2 regions of the Pseudomonas sp. NPDC088444 genome follow, and region 1 is predicted to be linked to the other one. Evidence: riboswitches for the same ligand, from Rfam matches in the RefSeq annotation. Region 1 holds a riboswitch; the other holds the start of a gene.
The links. Region 1 has a riboswitch for cobalamin ahead of cobW (cobalamin biosynthesis protein CobW). Riboswitches for the same ligand answer to the same signal wherever they lie in the genome.
Positions count from the first base shown of each region.

Region 1 (7,151 bases):
CCTGACGCACGCGGGCGGCCAGTGGGTTCATGTCATCGGGTTCATCCAGTGCCGCCACCGCTTGTACAGCGGCGTCGAAAAGAAGAATCAGGTTGGCGAAGGCATCCCGGAAGAAACCGGACACCCGCAGCGTGACATCGACCCTGGGCCGGTCCAGCAGGCTCAGCGGCAGAATCTCGAAATCGTCGACCCGCTGGCTGCCCGTGGCCCACACCGGACGCACGCCCATCAACGCCATCGCTTGCGCGATGTCATCGCCACCGGTGCGCATGGTGGCGGTGCCCCAGACCGACAGGCCCAGCTGGCGCAGGTCATCACCGTGATCCTGCAAGTGCCGCTCCAGCAACAGGTTGGCCGACTGGAAGCCAATGCGCCAGGCGGTCATGGTCGGCAGGTTGCGCACGTCCACCGAGAAGAAATTGCGCCCCGTCGGCAGCACGTCCAGACGCCCGCGACTCGGCGCGCCGCTCGGCCCCGCCGGGACGAAGCGCCCCTTCAATGCATCCAGCAGGCCCTGCATTTCGGCTGGTCCACAACCGTCCAGCCGGGGCGCCACGCTGTCTTTAATGGCCGCGACGATGAACGCCAAGTCAGCGTTTTCAAGGGAATCGACATCATGCGTGCCATCGAGCACGCGCTCGATCAAACGAGCGGCGTACAACTCCAGTCGCTCGCGGGCATCCCCCAGCGTGCGCCAGGGATCCGCGCTGACGTCGCGTAAAACCTGCGGCTGATCGCCCTGCCACGGATCGCCCAGATTGCAGTCCAGCGGGTCGAAATCCAGCGCCAGCGCCTGAGCCAGCGCTCGCAACAGGCTCGCATTGGCGCCACGCCCATCCCCTCGGGGCACCCGCAAAATCGCCAGCAAGGTGTCGATGCGCAAGCGCCCGCTGGGGGATTCACCAAATACGTGCAGGCCATCGCGAATCTGCGATTCTTTCAGGTCGCACAAATAGGTATCGAGACGGGGCAACCAGATCGCCGCGTCAGTGTCGCTGTCGAGGTTTTCATCCAGCGCCAGTTCGCGGTCGATGTGGGTCTCGCGCACCAACGCCAGAATGTCCCGTTGCAGCTCGCGAGCACGCCGAGGATCCAGCAACTGCGCCTCGTAATACTCGTCGGCCAGCAGCTCCAGATTGCGCAGCGGACCGTAGGTTTCGGCCCGAGTCAGCGGCGGCATCAAGTGATCGATGATCACCGCCTGCGTACGACGCTTGGCCTGCGCACCCTCGCCCGGATCGTTGACGATGAACGGGTAGACGTTCGGCAGCGGGCCAAGGATCGCGTCCGGCCAGCACTGCTCGGACAAACCGACGCCCTTGCCCGGCAGCCACTCCAGGTTGCCGTGCTTGCCGACATGAATCAGCGCATGGGCGCCGTAGCAGCGACGCAGCCAGAAATAGAACGCCAGATAGCCATGGGGCGGCACCAGATCCGGGTCGTGGTACACCGCGCTGTGATCGACGTGATACCCCCGCGCCGGTTGAATGCCGACGAAGGTCAGGCCAAAGCGCAGCCCGGCGATCATCATCCGGCCATTGCGGCACATTGGATCGTTATGCGGCAAACCCCAGCGCTCGATCACCGCATTGCGATTGGCTTCTGGCAACGCGTCAAACGCCGCGAGGTACTCGTCCATCGCCAGGCTTTGGTGGCACGGGCGTTGATCGAGGCTGTCGGGATCATTGGTGACACCGCCGAGCAAGCCGTGAATCAACGCCGTGCCGCTTTCCGGCAGCCCCTCGACGGGGTAGCCCTCATCCTGCAACGACCTGAGAATGTTCAGGGCCGCCGCCGGGGTGTCGAGCCCTACGCCATTGCCGATGCGGCCATCACGGGTCGGGTAGTTGGCCAGAATCAGCGCCACACGCTTGTCGGCATTGGCCGTGCGCGCCAGCAGCACCCAGCGCCGCGCCAACTCGGCGACGAAATCCATGCGCTCGGGCTGGGCGCGGTAGCACACCACGTCGGACTGGCTGCGCTCGCTGCGCCAAGCCAGGTCCTTGAAGCTGATCGGCCGACTGATGATGCGCCCGTCCAGCTCGGGCAGCGCGATGTGCATCGCCAGGTCGCGCGCGCCCAATCCTTGTTCGCTGGCCTGCCAGCCCGGTTCGTTGTCCTGGGCACAGATCGCCTGGATCACCGGGATATTTCGACGAAACGGTCGTAAATGCGGTGCCTCGGGCGTCGACTGGGCAAAACCGGTGGTGTTCAGGATGATTTCGCAGTCGACCTCATCCATCCAGTCCTGCACGGCATCGAGACAGGCAGGCTCTTTGAGGCTGGCGACAGCGATGGGTAACGGATTCAGCCCTTGGGCCATCAGTCGTTCGCAGAACACGTCGATGAACGCGGTGTTGGCCGCCTGCAAGTGCGAGCGATAGAAGAGCACAGCGGCCACGGGTTGACTGGCGTGCCATTCAACCTGCCAGTCGCTGAGCGATGCATTGCCCTTGCGCGGGTGATAGATCGCCACGCGGGGCAACGCCTGCGGCTCGCCCCAGGGGTACTCGCGCCCTAGCCACCGACTGGCCAGACAATTGAAAAGCTGCAAGGCGTTGTGCTTGCCGCCTTGGCGAAGGTAATGCCAGAGGCGCTCGCGGTCTTGCGCAGGTTCGGTGCTCAGGTCGCTGAGTTCAGGGTCCGGACGGTCATCACCGGGCACCAGAATCAGCTTGATGCCACGCGCGGCCAGTTCCACCAGGCGCTCCACGCCGTAGCGCCAATAACCGATCCCGCCGTGCAGCGAAATCAGAATGATCTTGGCATGACGCAGCACCTCGTCGACGTACAAATCGACCGAAGCGTGGTTCTGCACCTGCATGGGGTTGGCCAGGCGCAGACTGGGGTAATCGTCCGGCAACTGCTGCGCGGTCTCCGCGAGCAGCGCCAGATGGGAGTCACCGCTGCACAAAATAACCAGATCGGCAGGGGTCTGACCGAGGTCCGCGATGCTGTCGTCGGGGACGAAGCCACCGGGCTGGGTGCGCAGCAAATGCATGGGTTAACCCTGAATGGCTTCGCGCAGTTGGGCTTCGAGCACGGCGGCGTCCAGGTCCTGGCCGATCAGCACCAGACGGCTTTCGCGGGCCTCGTCGGCCTTCCAGGCGCGGTCGAAGTGCTTGTCGAAGCGCGTGCCGACGCCTTGCACCAACAGGCGCATTGGCTTGCCCGGAATCGCCACGAAGCCTTTGACCCGCAAAATGCCGTGCTGCACCACCGCCTGAGTCAGCGCATCAAGCAACAAGGCTTCGTCGGCTTGCGGCAGGGAGATGGAAATCGAATCGAAGGCGTCATGATCGTGATCGTCGTGGTCATCGCCATCGTGATGGTCGTGATGAGTCTTGCGACCATCGATGTGCACTTCGGACTCTGCACCCAGGCCCAGCAATACGCTCAACGGCAACTGCCCTTTGCTGGCCTCGATGACTTTCACCGCAGGTGGCAGTTCTTCCGCGACCTCGGCACGCACAGCAGCCAGTGCATCGGCGTCCAGCATGTCGGCTTTGTTGAGGATGACCAGGTCGGCGCTGGCCAGTTGGTCGGCGAACAGCTCATGCAATGGCGACTCGTGGTCCAGGTTTGGGTCGAGCTTGCGCTGGGCGTCCACTTGATCCGGGAAAGCTGCGAATGTACCGGCCACGACGGCCGGGCTGTCGACCACCGTGATCACCGCGTCGACGGTGCAGGCGTTGCGGATTTCCGGCCACTGGAAGGCTTGAACCAGCGGCTTTGGCAGGGCCAGACCGGAGGTTTCGATGAGGATGTGATCCAGATCGCCGCGACGGGCGACCAGTTCCTGCATCACCGGGAAGAACTCTTCCTGAACGGTGCAGCACAGGCAACCGTTGGCCAACTCGTACACGCGACCGGTGGCCTCTTCCTCGGTGCAACCGATGGTGCATTGCTTGAGGATTTCGCCGTCGATGCCCAACTCGCCGAACTCGTTGACGATCACCGCGATGCGACGCCCTTCGGCGTTGTCGAGCATGTGGCGCAGCAGCGTGGTCTTGCCCGAGCCGAGAAAGCCGGTGACGATGGTGACGGGAAGTTTGGCCAGTGATTTCATGGTTGCCCTCAGGCGCAGCGGCGGGCAAACAGGACGAGAACTGCAAGGCCGTCGCAGTCGACAGGCAAGCCGTTCGATTCGCCACCGGATCACCCCGCCCGGTTGTAATGAGAATACGTGGACGTGACGTCCGTTCGAGGCAGGTCTCCTGGCTCACGGTGGCGAATCGGCTGGCGGTTGCCAGTGATCACGCATTCATCGCGCCTTCCCGCTCGCGCAGTGGCTGTGCAATGAACATGACCGTTTACAGTTGCGGGGGCAGCTGTGGCTTGTACCACATTCCCTTCTTAGCGCCGACGCCTTGACAGAGCGGATCGGCGAACCTCAAGTGCGCAAGGCTACGCAGTGGCTTGACGAAGGTCAATGCGCAAGCGGAGCGAACCCGGCGCACCGCTAGTGCAATAACGCTTCAATCCCTTCGACCAGGCATTGCAGACTCACGGGCTTGTGCAGCACCACGGCGTCCGCTTGGCATTCAGCGCGCACCGATTCCAGGTCCGCATGGCCGGTGAGCAGCAAAATGGGCAGACCGGGCCTGATTTCCCGCAACACCCGAGACAACGCCACCCCGCTGAAATCTCCCATCGCGCAATCGCTGACCACGATATCCGGCGCGCGCTGGCGAATGGATTCGATCGCCTCAAAGCCACTGGACACCGACGCCACTGAATAACCTGCGTCGACCAACAGATGGGTCATGACCTCGCGCAAAGAAGCGTCATCGTCGACCAACAGCACGTTCGCACGGCTGGCCGGGATTTCGGCGCTGGCTTGCCCGGACGTCTGCACGATTGACTCATTCACGCCATCGCGAACCCTCAGCAGCAGGGTCACGGTGGTGCCACCGGCCATACCGCAATGGAGGGAAACGGTGCCACCCGCCTGCGCGGCAAAGGCTGACACCTGCGACAACCCCAGCCCGGTGCCCTTCCCCGCCTGTTTGGTTGTGAAGAAAGGTTCGAAGACCTGCCGGGCGATGGCTTCCGGAATGCCTGGCCCGTCATCTTCGACCGTCAATTGCAGGTACAGCCCATCGGCCAACGACTCATGCTCGGTCAGGGCCACCAGCGAAGTCGCCACACGAATGCTGCCCGCACCGCTCATCGCATCTCGCGCGTTGACCAGCAGATTGAGCACTGCGGCCTCCAGTTGCGTGGCATCGCACAAAACCAGCGCCGGCGCAGGCTCCAGTGCGAAGCGAAGGCTGACGTCCGGACTCAGGACACGGCCGAACAGCTCTTCGAGGTTGCGCAGTTGAGCGCTGACATCCAGCAACCTTAACGCCGATGAGTCCTCCCGCGTGAATGCCAGCAGTTGTGCGATCAGCGAAGCGCCCTTGCTCACCGCCTGAAGGCCCACCGAGGCCCAGCGGCGGACATCCGCGGGTTTTTCCGCCTTGCGTTCGACGAATTGCAGGCTGGCACTGATCGCCTGCAGCAGATTGTTGAAATCATGGGCGATGCCGCTGGTGAGCTGACCGATGGACGAAATCCGCTGGCTTTGACGCAGTCCGGCATGGACGTGCTGGTCATCGCCCAGCGCGTCGATAACCTTGCGACTCAAGCTGCGGGTCTGCTCGTCTTTCAAAAGGCTGAACTCACGCAACTGCATCAGCGCCGAGGTTTGCCGGGCCAGGGCTTTCAACGCAGACACCTGCCGAGCGTCCAGTGTGCGGGGCATCCTGTCGATGACGCACACGGTGCCCAACACGAACCCTTGATCCGTCACGATGGGCGCCCCGGCATAGAACCGTATGAACGGCTCGCCCAGCACCAACGGATTGTGGGTGAAGCGTTCATCCTGAGTGGCGTCCTCGACGATCAGCAATTGGTCGGGCTCAAGAATCGCGTGGGCACAGAACGCTTGGTCGCGGTGGGTTTCGCGCACTGGCAGGCCAACGCACGCCTTGAACCACTGGCGCTCTCGGTCGATCAGCGAGACGAGCGCGATGGGCGTGGCGCAAATCGTCGACGCCAGCGCAACGATGTCGTCGAAAGCCCGCTCCGGAAGGCTGTCCAGAATATGCAGACTCTCCAGTGCCTGGATACGTCGGGCTTCGTCAAGCGGTAGCGGCGCGGGGCGATGGGTCATGGGTTCACGCTGATCGGGGAAGTCTGGCGGGCGGCGGTACGGGATATCCGATCAATATTCGAGCAGCGGGTTCCGTACCGGATCGCATCATGCCCATTCGCCGCCAGTGCTGGCAAACCGGAGAAGTTCGGGGTCGATCCGTCGGCCACTCAGTGATTGATTCGACAGGCGCCATCGGTCGCGGAAAAAACAGCGCGCCCCTTTCGATAGAGCGCATCGATGAATTCATCGGAACAAGCGATTGGACGCTCTAGCATCGGATCGGTAGCTTGCTCATCAACTGAGTACGTCTTTTTCGACGTTTCTGCGATGCGACCTGAAGTCGCACACCAACACCCTCAAATGGATTGGCGCCGTGCCCGCTGGCACGTTCGCGCATCAAGACCGGACGCTTGACCCCATCATTAATCGTTGCCTGACATGCGACCTCGTGTCGTGTTGTCGGCCATTGCGTGCGAGTTTGAAAACATGTCCATCAATACGCCCCAACAGATCGCCGAGATCACCATCGAAGCCGGGGTCAAGAAATCGCACTTGCCGATCGCCTCGATCCTGGTGCTGGGTTTCCTGGCCGGTGCCTTTATCGCATTGGGTTTTCTGCTGGACATCCACGTCAGCACCATGATTCCAGGTTCGTGGGCCTCGTTCGGCAACCTGCTGGGCGCGGCCGTGTTCCCGATTGGTCTGATCCTGACCATCCTGGCGGGCGGTGAATTGCTCACCGGCAACATGATGAGCCTGCCCACTGCGTTGTTCGCCGGGCGCATCACGCTGGGTGCTGTCGCCCGCAACTGGGCACTGGTGACCTTTGCCAACCTGATGGGCGCGCTGTTCATCGCCTACTTCTTTGGCCACGTGCTGGGCCTCACCGAAGGCGCCTATCTGGCCAAGACCGTGGCCATCGCCAAAGCCAAGGCCAGCGCCGATTTTGGTCAGGCATTCATCTCCGGCATCGGCTGCAACTGGCTGGTGTGCCTGGCGGTCTGGCTGT
Region 1 is NZ_JBJDNK010000012.1:139,955-147,105, forward strand. Features, by position in the region: gene cobN (cobaltochelatase subunit CobN) at 1-3,001, opposite strand, end outside; gene cobW (cobalamin biosynthesis protein CobW) at 3,005-4,069, opposite strand; cobalamin riboswitch at 4,190-4,411, opposite strand; gene ACI2KB_RS23090 (response regulator) at 4,463-4,873, opposite strand; partial or broken gene ACI2KB_RS23095 (ATP-binding protein) at 4,868-6,160, opposite strand; gene ACI2KB_RS23100 (formate/nitrite transporter family protein) at 6,629-7,151, shown strand, end outside.

Region 2 (7,151 bases), on a different contig from region 1:
CGACGTGCTCGCCCAGACTGCGCAAACCCAGGGCGCAATACAGGGCGAGCACCTCCACCAGCCAGCCAACATACGGCAACCAACTGAGGAAAGTGGCCAACAACGTCAGAGGAATAACCGCGATGAACCAAGCGGTGACGCCATGGCTGCGCCAACCGCGACCGCCCGAGTTGAAGCGCTGTTCGATGCGCTCGGCACACCGGCCAAACGCGACCAGCGGGTGGTTTTGTTTTGGCTCACCCAGCAGCGCATCCAGCGCAACCCCGGCGACGCTCAATAACGCCACGCTCATGACTTCACTCCCCATGTGTTATCAAAGACCAACTCTTGCAGCGGACGCGCCTGCGCCCAGCCTTCCAATACCAGCATCGGCGCTGGGTAGAATTCCTTGACCGGTCCCAGGCACAGGATCGCCAAGGGTTTTGAACCGCTTGGCATCTTCAGCAAATCGGCCAGCGCCTGAGGATCGAACAGCGACACCCAGCCCATGCCCAGCCCTTCGGCGCGGGCGGCGAGCCACAGGTTCTGGATCGCGCAGGACAGCGAGGCCATGTCCATTTCCGGCAAGGTGCGACGGCCAAAAATGTGTTTTTCGCGATCGTCCATCAACGCCGCGACCAGCACCTCAGCACAGTCATTGATGCCTTCGACCTTCAGCTTCATGAAATCATCGGAGCGCTCGCCCAGCGCTTCGGCGGTGCGGATGCGCTCTTCTTCGACCTGCGCCTGAATCTGCTCGCGCACCGAGCGATCGCTGATGCGAATGAACCGCCAAGGCTGCATCAGGCCGACACTCGGCGCGTGGTGGGCCGCTTCCAGCAAGCGTGCAAGAAGCTCCGGGGCAACCGAACCACCGCTGAAGTGCCGCATGTCCCGGCGTTCGGCAATGGCCCGGTAAACGGCGGCGCGCTCCTCGTCGCTGAAGGCGTGGTCAGTCATAGCGCACCTGCGGAGTCACTTCTTGCGCTCCCACAAGGGAATGTGTTCCAACAACGGAAGTGAGCCATGATTCCAGGAGCGGCGGGTGAAAGGCTATTCATGGCAAAAACAGCGCCGCCATCGCCTGTGGGTTTGACGGGAAGTAGAAATGCACGTACGAAGCAGTCATTCGCCCGTCGCGATACACCGCTTCGGCGCCACGCCCGCCATTGGGGCTGATGCCACGGGCGATCGGGGTCAGGCCGGTGCTGGTCAGCGAATGATGATAGGTGTGCCCGCGCAACGTGCCTTCCGGCAACGCCACTGACTGCAACGCCAATGCAGCGAGGCGCTTTTGCATGACGGCCTCACCGTCGAGCAAACCCACCAGTTCGGCGCGCCGACCGTCTACATCCGTCAAGGCGTTCAACAGATAGAGCATGCCGCCGCACTCGGCCAGCAGCGGCTTGCCCGCCGCGTGGTGAGTACGAATGGCCTGGACCATCGAATGGTTCTGCCCCAAAGCCAGATGATGCAACTCGGGGTAGCCACCGGGCAGGTAGAGGCTATCGGCTTGCGGCAACGCGCTATCGCGGATCGGGGAGAAAAACAGCAATTCAGCGCCCATTGCACGCAGCAGATCGAGGCTGGCGCCGTAGGTGAACGCAAAGGCCTCGTCGCGGGCGACGGCAATGCGCACGCCCGCCAACAAAGGTTCGGCTGCCACGATGTCGGGCGCTTCGAACGTCACAGCGGGAGGCAGCGCAGAATCGCAGGTACTGGCCAACGCTTCAGCGGCAGCATCGAGACGCGCGTCCAGATCGTTCAACTCACTGGCTTGTACCAGTCCCAGATGACGGCTCGGCAATTCGATGCCGGTCTCCCGCGAGAGCGCCCCGTACCAGCGCAACCCTTCGGTCAGGCTGCCTTCGAGTAATTGCGCATGACGCACCGTGCCCACTCGGTTGGCCAGCACGCCTGCGAACGGCAAATCCGGCTGATAACGTGCAAGACCCAGCGCCAGAGCGCCGAAGGTTTGCGCCATGGCCGTGCCATCAATCACCCCCAGCACCGGCACACCGAAACGCCGGGCCAGATCGGCACTGGATGGCGTGCCATCGAACAGGCCCATCACACCTTCGATCAAAATCAGATCGGCTTCAGCCGCCGCTTCCCACAGCAAACGACGACTTTCCGCCTCGCCGACCATCCACATGTCCAGTTGGTACACCGGGTTGCCACTGGCGCGTTCGAGAATCATCGGGTCGAGAAAATCCGGCCCGCATTTGAACACGCGCACGTTACGCCCCTGATTGCGATGCAAACGTGCGAGGGCGGCGGTGACAGTGGTCTTGCCCTGACCCGACGCAGGTGCGGCGATCAGGACGGCGGGGCATTGGCGAGCGGCTTCATTCATAGGTGCAGCTCACAGCTCGATGCCCTTCTGCGCCTTGATACCGGCCTGAAACGCGTGCTTGACCACACCGATCTCGGAGACGGTGTCGGACAGGTCGATCAATTCCTGTTTGGCGCCACGCCCGGTAATGACCACATGCTGCATCGGTGGACGGCCTTGCAAGTCGCTGAGCACCTGGTCCAGATCAAGGTAGCCGTGCTTGAGGGCGATGTTCAGTTCGTCGAGGATCACCAGGCCAATCGAAGAATCACGCAGCAGTTCCTGAGTCACCGCCCAGGCGGCCTGCGCGGCGGCGATGTCGCGCTGGCGGTCCTGAGTTTCCCAGGTAAAGCCTTCGCCCATGACGTGGTAACGCACTTGCTCGGGGAAACGGCGGAAGAACAGCTCTTCGCCCGTGGCGTTGCGGCCTTTGATGAATTGCACCACGCCGCACTGCATGCCATGGCCCATGGCCCGCGCCAGCATGCCAAATGCCGAGCTGCTTTTGCCTTTACCGTTACCGGTCAGTACGAGTACCAGGCCGCACTCATTGGGGGCGCTGGCAATGCGTTCGTCCATCACCGCCTTTTTGCGCTGCATGCGCGCCAGGTGGCGTTCGTCACGTTCGAGGGATTCGCTCATCTCAGCTCTCCGCTTGAGGGCAGGTGTGGCAAACGGAGGGCGCAGACAAGGACTGACAGCAGGCATCGAAACACGTCGAGCCTGCGCAGAGCATCGCCCTCCGTGATGCTGTTGGATGGATCAGGCCGGTCTCCGGACTCATGAAAAGCCGCGCGCCTTCCCATGTTCATCGAACACAGTGGCATCGTGCGGGCCTTGGCTCATTTACCGTTGCGGAGGCAGTGCCGGGATGGATCGCAACGCGTTCGCACCGGCTTCCCTGTTTCACCCTTTGCGGGCACCTGAAACAATCGGCGAAGGTTAGAGGGTTGACTGGCGAGCGTCAATCTAAGAGACGTGGGTCATTGGCTGCTGGCCGGGAAACAGCAAACAGACAAAACGCTCTTAAGAAGTCAGTTACTGCGCGCCAGATTGGAAGGCTGAATCACTCGCTTGGCGTTCAACCAGGCTTTCTGCCAATACGGTTTATCGAGGCTGTCCAACTTGACCGTGCCACCGGTGGCAGGCGCATGAACGAAACGTCCTTCGCCGACGTAGATCCCGGCATGGCTGACATTCGAACCGCCACCCGTGGCGAAGAACACCAGATCACCAGTCTGCAACTGGCTGCGGTCGATGTCCGGACCGCGCAAGGTGATCATTTCGCGGGTCGAGCGCGGCAGCGTGATGCCTGCAGCATCGCGGTAAACGTAGCCAATCAGGCCACTGCAATCGAATCCGGAATCCGGCGTGTTGCCACCCCACCGATAAGGCGTACCCACCAGCCCGATGGCACGCAACAGCACGTCATCGGCGACAGGCGAAGAAAATTGAGGGGGAGCGGAAATGACAGGCCTGGAAACGACCTTGGGCGGGGATGGCGGAGGATTGCTGGAACAAGCGGCCAGCAATGCAGCCAGTGAAGCAACAGCCAGGCGAACCGTGTACGACATAAACACAACAACCTTTTTAGGATGCGGCTTACTCTGCCGGGAGCCGGGGCTGGGTGCAATCGGGGTTTCCCCGGTTGCACCCCCGGTAAAAACGGTTACTTACGATGTTGGCGCTTGAGTGTAGTCGAGGTCATAGCAGTCGTCGTTTCCGGGACCTTGGAAGGTGCCATGGCCAACGCGCGCTTGGCTTCGATGAAGGTACGGGCCCAGTAAGCGTCATCGAGACTGTCGACGCGCACGCCACCACTGCGACGGCTGCTGGAATGGATGAACTGGTCATCACCCAAATAGATGCCGGCGTGACTCACACGACCACGGCCCGCCGTGCTGAAGAACAGCAGATCGCCCGGCTTGAGATCATTACGCTTGACCAGCGGGGCATCGATATTGATCATCTCGCGAGAAGAACGCGGCAGGCTCATGCCCGCTTCTTCACGGAACAGGTAGCCGATGAAGCCACTGCAATCGAAACCGGACGTGGTGGAGGTGCCGCCGAAACGATAGCGAGTGCCGATCAACGACTTGCCACGTTCCAGAATGCTGTCAGCCAGCACTGGCAACTGGTAAGGCTTGTTGTCAGCGAACTGGGAAAGTTCGTCTTCGGTGGCGATTTCGTCGTCCAGAACGGAAGTCGAATAACCGGCACGGTTAGCGGATTGTGCAGTGGCAGAGTCCTTGAACTGTGGATTCTGCGCCTGTTGTTGCGACGCTGGCATCTGGGCCGCACAGCCGAACAGCAGGGTAACGAGTGCGAGAGGCACGAGGGGTGCGAAGCGATTTAGCATGGGCACGACCGTGGCTAATGTGTAAAGAAGCCGAGACTATGCCCTCTATCGTCATCATTTGCAAATTCAATCGACACAAATGTGACTTACCAGTGACTCCATGACATCTAAGGCTCGGCATTTCATAAATGCGTCCATATGCCTGGAGTGATCGGTCGGCGACGGATTGATCTCGGCAGTAAAGCCTCCCGTGACCCGCGTGCGCAGCATCGGCTCGTGAATATACGGGAAGCTGGCGGTGGTTCCAATGCTGAGCACAGCATCAAAGCCTTTCGCCATCTCTTCACACAGCATATTCAATGCCAGCTCAGGCAACATTTCCTCGAACAAGACGACCGGCGGTCTCAGTACGCCATGGCACTGCGCGCACAACGGTGGAAGCGGCCGTAGCAGGTGAGCGCTCAGATGTGGGTCTTGCGCGCTGCAAGACTGACAGTAGAGCGGCGCCATCTGCCCATGAATCTCGATGAGACGCTCCGGCGGACTGCCCGCCGCACGATGATAGCCGTCGACATTTTGCGTCAGCACCCAACATTCCGGCTTGTATCGCTGCAACTGCGCGATCGCATAATGCGCCGCATTGGGCTGCCCGCCGAGGCAAGCGCTGCCTAATTGGGCAATGTACTTCCAGCACAGAGCAGGATCGCGACGCAACATCGGACCGGACAATGCCATCTCGATGGGCAACCCATCGTCAGTCTGGCCGTTATACAGGCCGCCCACGCCGCGATAGGTCGGCAAGCCCGAATCCGCCGAAAGCCCGGCGCCGGTAATGATCAGAATGCGTTGAGCGCGGCGCAAGGCTGCGGCCGTCTGCAGGATCACTGCCGGATCGACCGCTGCCAGGCTCACCAGCCAAGCGTCTCTTTAAGGAAGGGGATCGTCAGCTTGCGCTGGGCCTGCAATGAGGCCTGATCAAGCTGTTCGAGCAGATCGAACAATGCGCTCATGCTGCGCTTGCCACGGGTCAGGATGAAATGCCCGACCTCGTCCGTCAGGTGCAAACCCCGACGGGAAGCACGCAATTGCAAGGCGCGCAGTTTTTCTTCATCGGACAACAGGCGCATCTGGAACACCAGCGCCATGGTCAGTCGGGATTTGAGATCCGCCAGCTTGACCGGCAGCTCACGGGGCGAGCAGGACGCGGCAATCAACAGGCGACGCCCGCTGTCACGCAGGCGATTGAACAGGTGGAACAGTGCCTCTTCCCACTCAGGCTTGCCCGCCACGACCTGTAAATCATCGAGGCAGACCAGTTCGTATTGCTCAAGGTGGTCGAACAGCTCGACACCCTCTTCAAGCAGCTCGGCCATGGGCAGGTAAACGGCGGGTTCGCCCAATTGCTTGAAGCGCAGGCAGGCAGCCTGCAGAAGATGCGTGCGCCCTACCCCATTCTTGCCCCAGAGGTAGATGAGGCTTTCCGTCCACCCGGCGTCGGCTTCGCACAGGCGCTCGACATAGCCAAGTGCCGCAGCATTGGCGCCGGGGTAGTAATTGATGAAGGTGGCGTCGTCACGCAGACGCACACTCAGGGGCAGCTGAACGGGTTTCATGCTGGCTGAACGGTTCAATGATGAACCGCCAAGGGGCCTCTGTGTAAAGTGTGCAAAGTTTATACCCGCCAAGCGAGCCGCACAATCCGCCAGACAGCCTGCAAAATCAAAGGGTTGCGTCTAGCCGGGAGCCAGACCTTGGAATATGGAGCATGGCAAGACACGACAACGCTGGACGAACGCAACCCCGTGGGAGCGAATTCATTCGCGATTGGCCGGTACAAACGATAGAGATTCTTCGTCTGCAAGTCCGAATCGCGAATGAATTCGCTCCCACAGGTCACTCATCAACCAGACTACGGATCACAAGTCCGGATCTTCCGCCCCGCCGTAGATATCCGAATCCTTGTACAGATCGTGCACATGGCGCACCAGGACCATGATCACCGCTGCCACCGGCAACGCCAAAAGGATGCCGGTGAAGCCGAACAGCTCACCGCCCGCCAGAATGGCGAAGATCACCGCCACCGGGTGCAGACCGATGCGATCGCCCACCAGCAACGGCGTCAGCACCATGCCTTCCAGCGCCTGACCGACCATGAACACCGCAACGATGCCGAGCATCGGGTACAGATCACCGCCAAACTGGAAGAAGCCCGCCAGAATCGCCGAACCAATACCGATCACAAAGCCCATATAAGGCACGATGGCCGCCAGCCCCGCGATCACGCCGATCAACAGCCCCAGCTCCAGACCGACCAGCATCAGGCCCGCTGCGTAAATCACGCCCAGCGCGACCATCACCAGCAACTGCCCGCGAATGAACGCGCCGAGCACTTCGTGACACTCATCGGCCAGCGCAACAATCTTCTTCTCGCGATGACGCGGCAACAGGCTGCGGACCTTGGCCATCATCACGTCCCAATCCCGCAGCAGGTAGAAGCAGACCACCGGGATCAGCACCAGATTGGTCAGCCAGCCGATC
Region 2 is NZ_JBJDNK010000013.1:109,211-116,361, reverse strand. Features, by position in the region: gene cbiB (adenosylcobinamide-phosphate synthase CbiB) at 1-292, opposite strand, end outside; gene bluB (5,6-dimethylbenzimidazole synthase) at 289-939, opposite strand; gene ACI2KB_RS23880 (cobyrinate a,c-diamide synthase) at 1,037-2,335, opposite strand; gene cobO (cob(I)yrinic acid a,c-diamide adenosyltransferase) at 2,345-2,956, opposite strand; cobalamin riboswitch at 3,062-3,256, opposite strand; gene ACI2KB_RS23870 (C40 family peptidase) at 3,349-3,888, opposite strand; gene ACI2KB_RS23865 (C40 family peptidase) at 3,984-4,673, opposite strand; gene ACI2KB_RS23860 (NAD-dependent deacylase) at 4,740-5,519, opposite strand; gene hda (DnaA regulatory inactivator Hda) at 5,522-6,226, opposite strand; gene ACI2KB_RS23850 (AI-2E family transporter) at 6,530-7,151, opposite strand, start outside.
Region 2: it holds a riboswitch for cobalamin, as region 1 does, so the genes downstream of both, cobO (cob(I)yrinic acid a,c-diamide adenosyltransferase) here and cobW (cobalamin biosynthesis protein CobW) in region 1, are expected to answer to the same signal.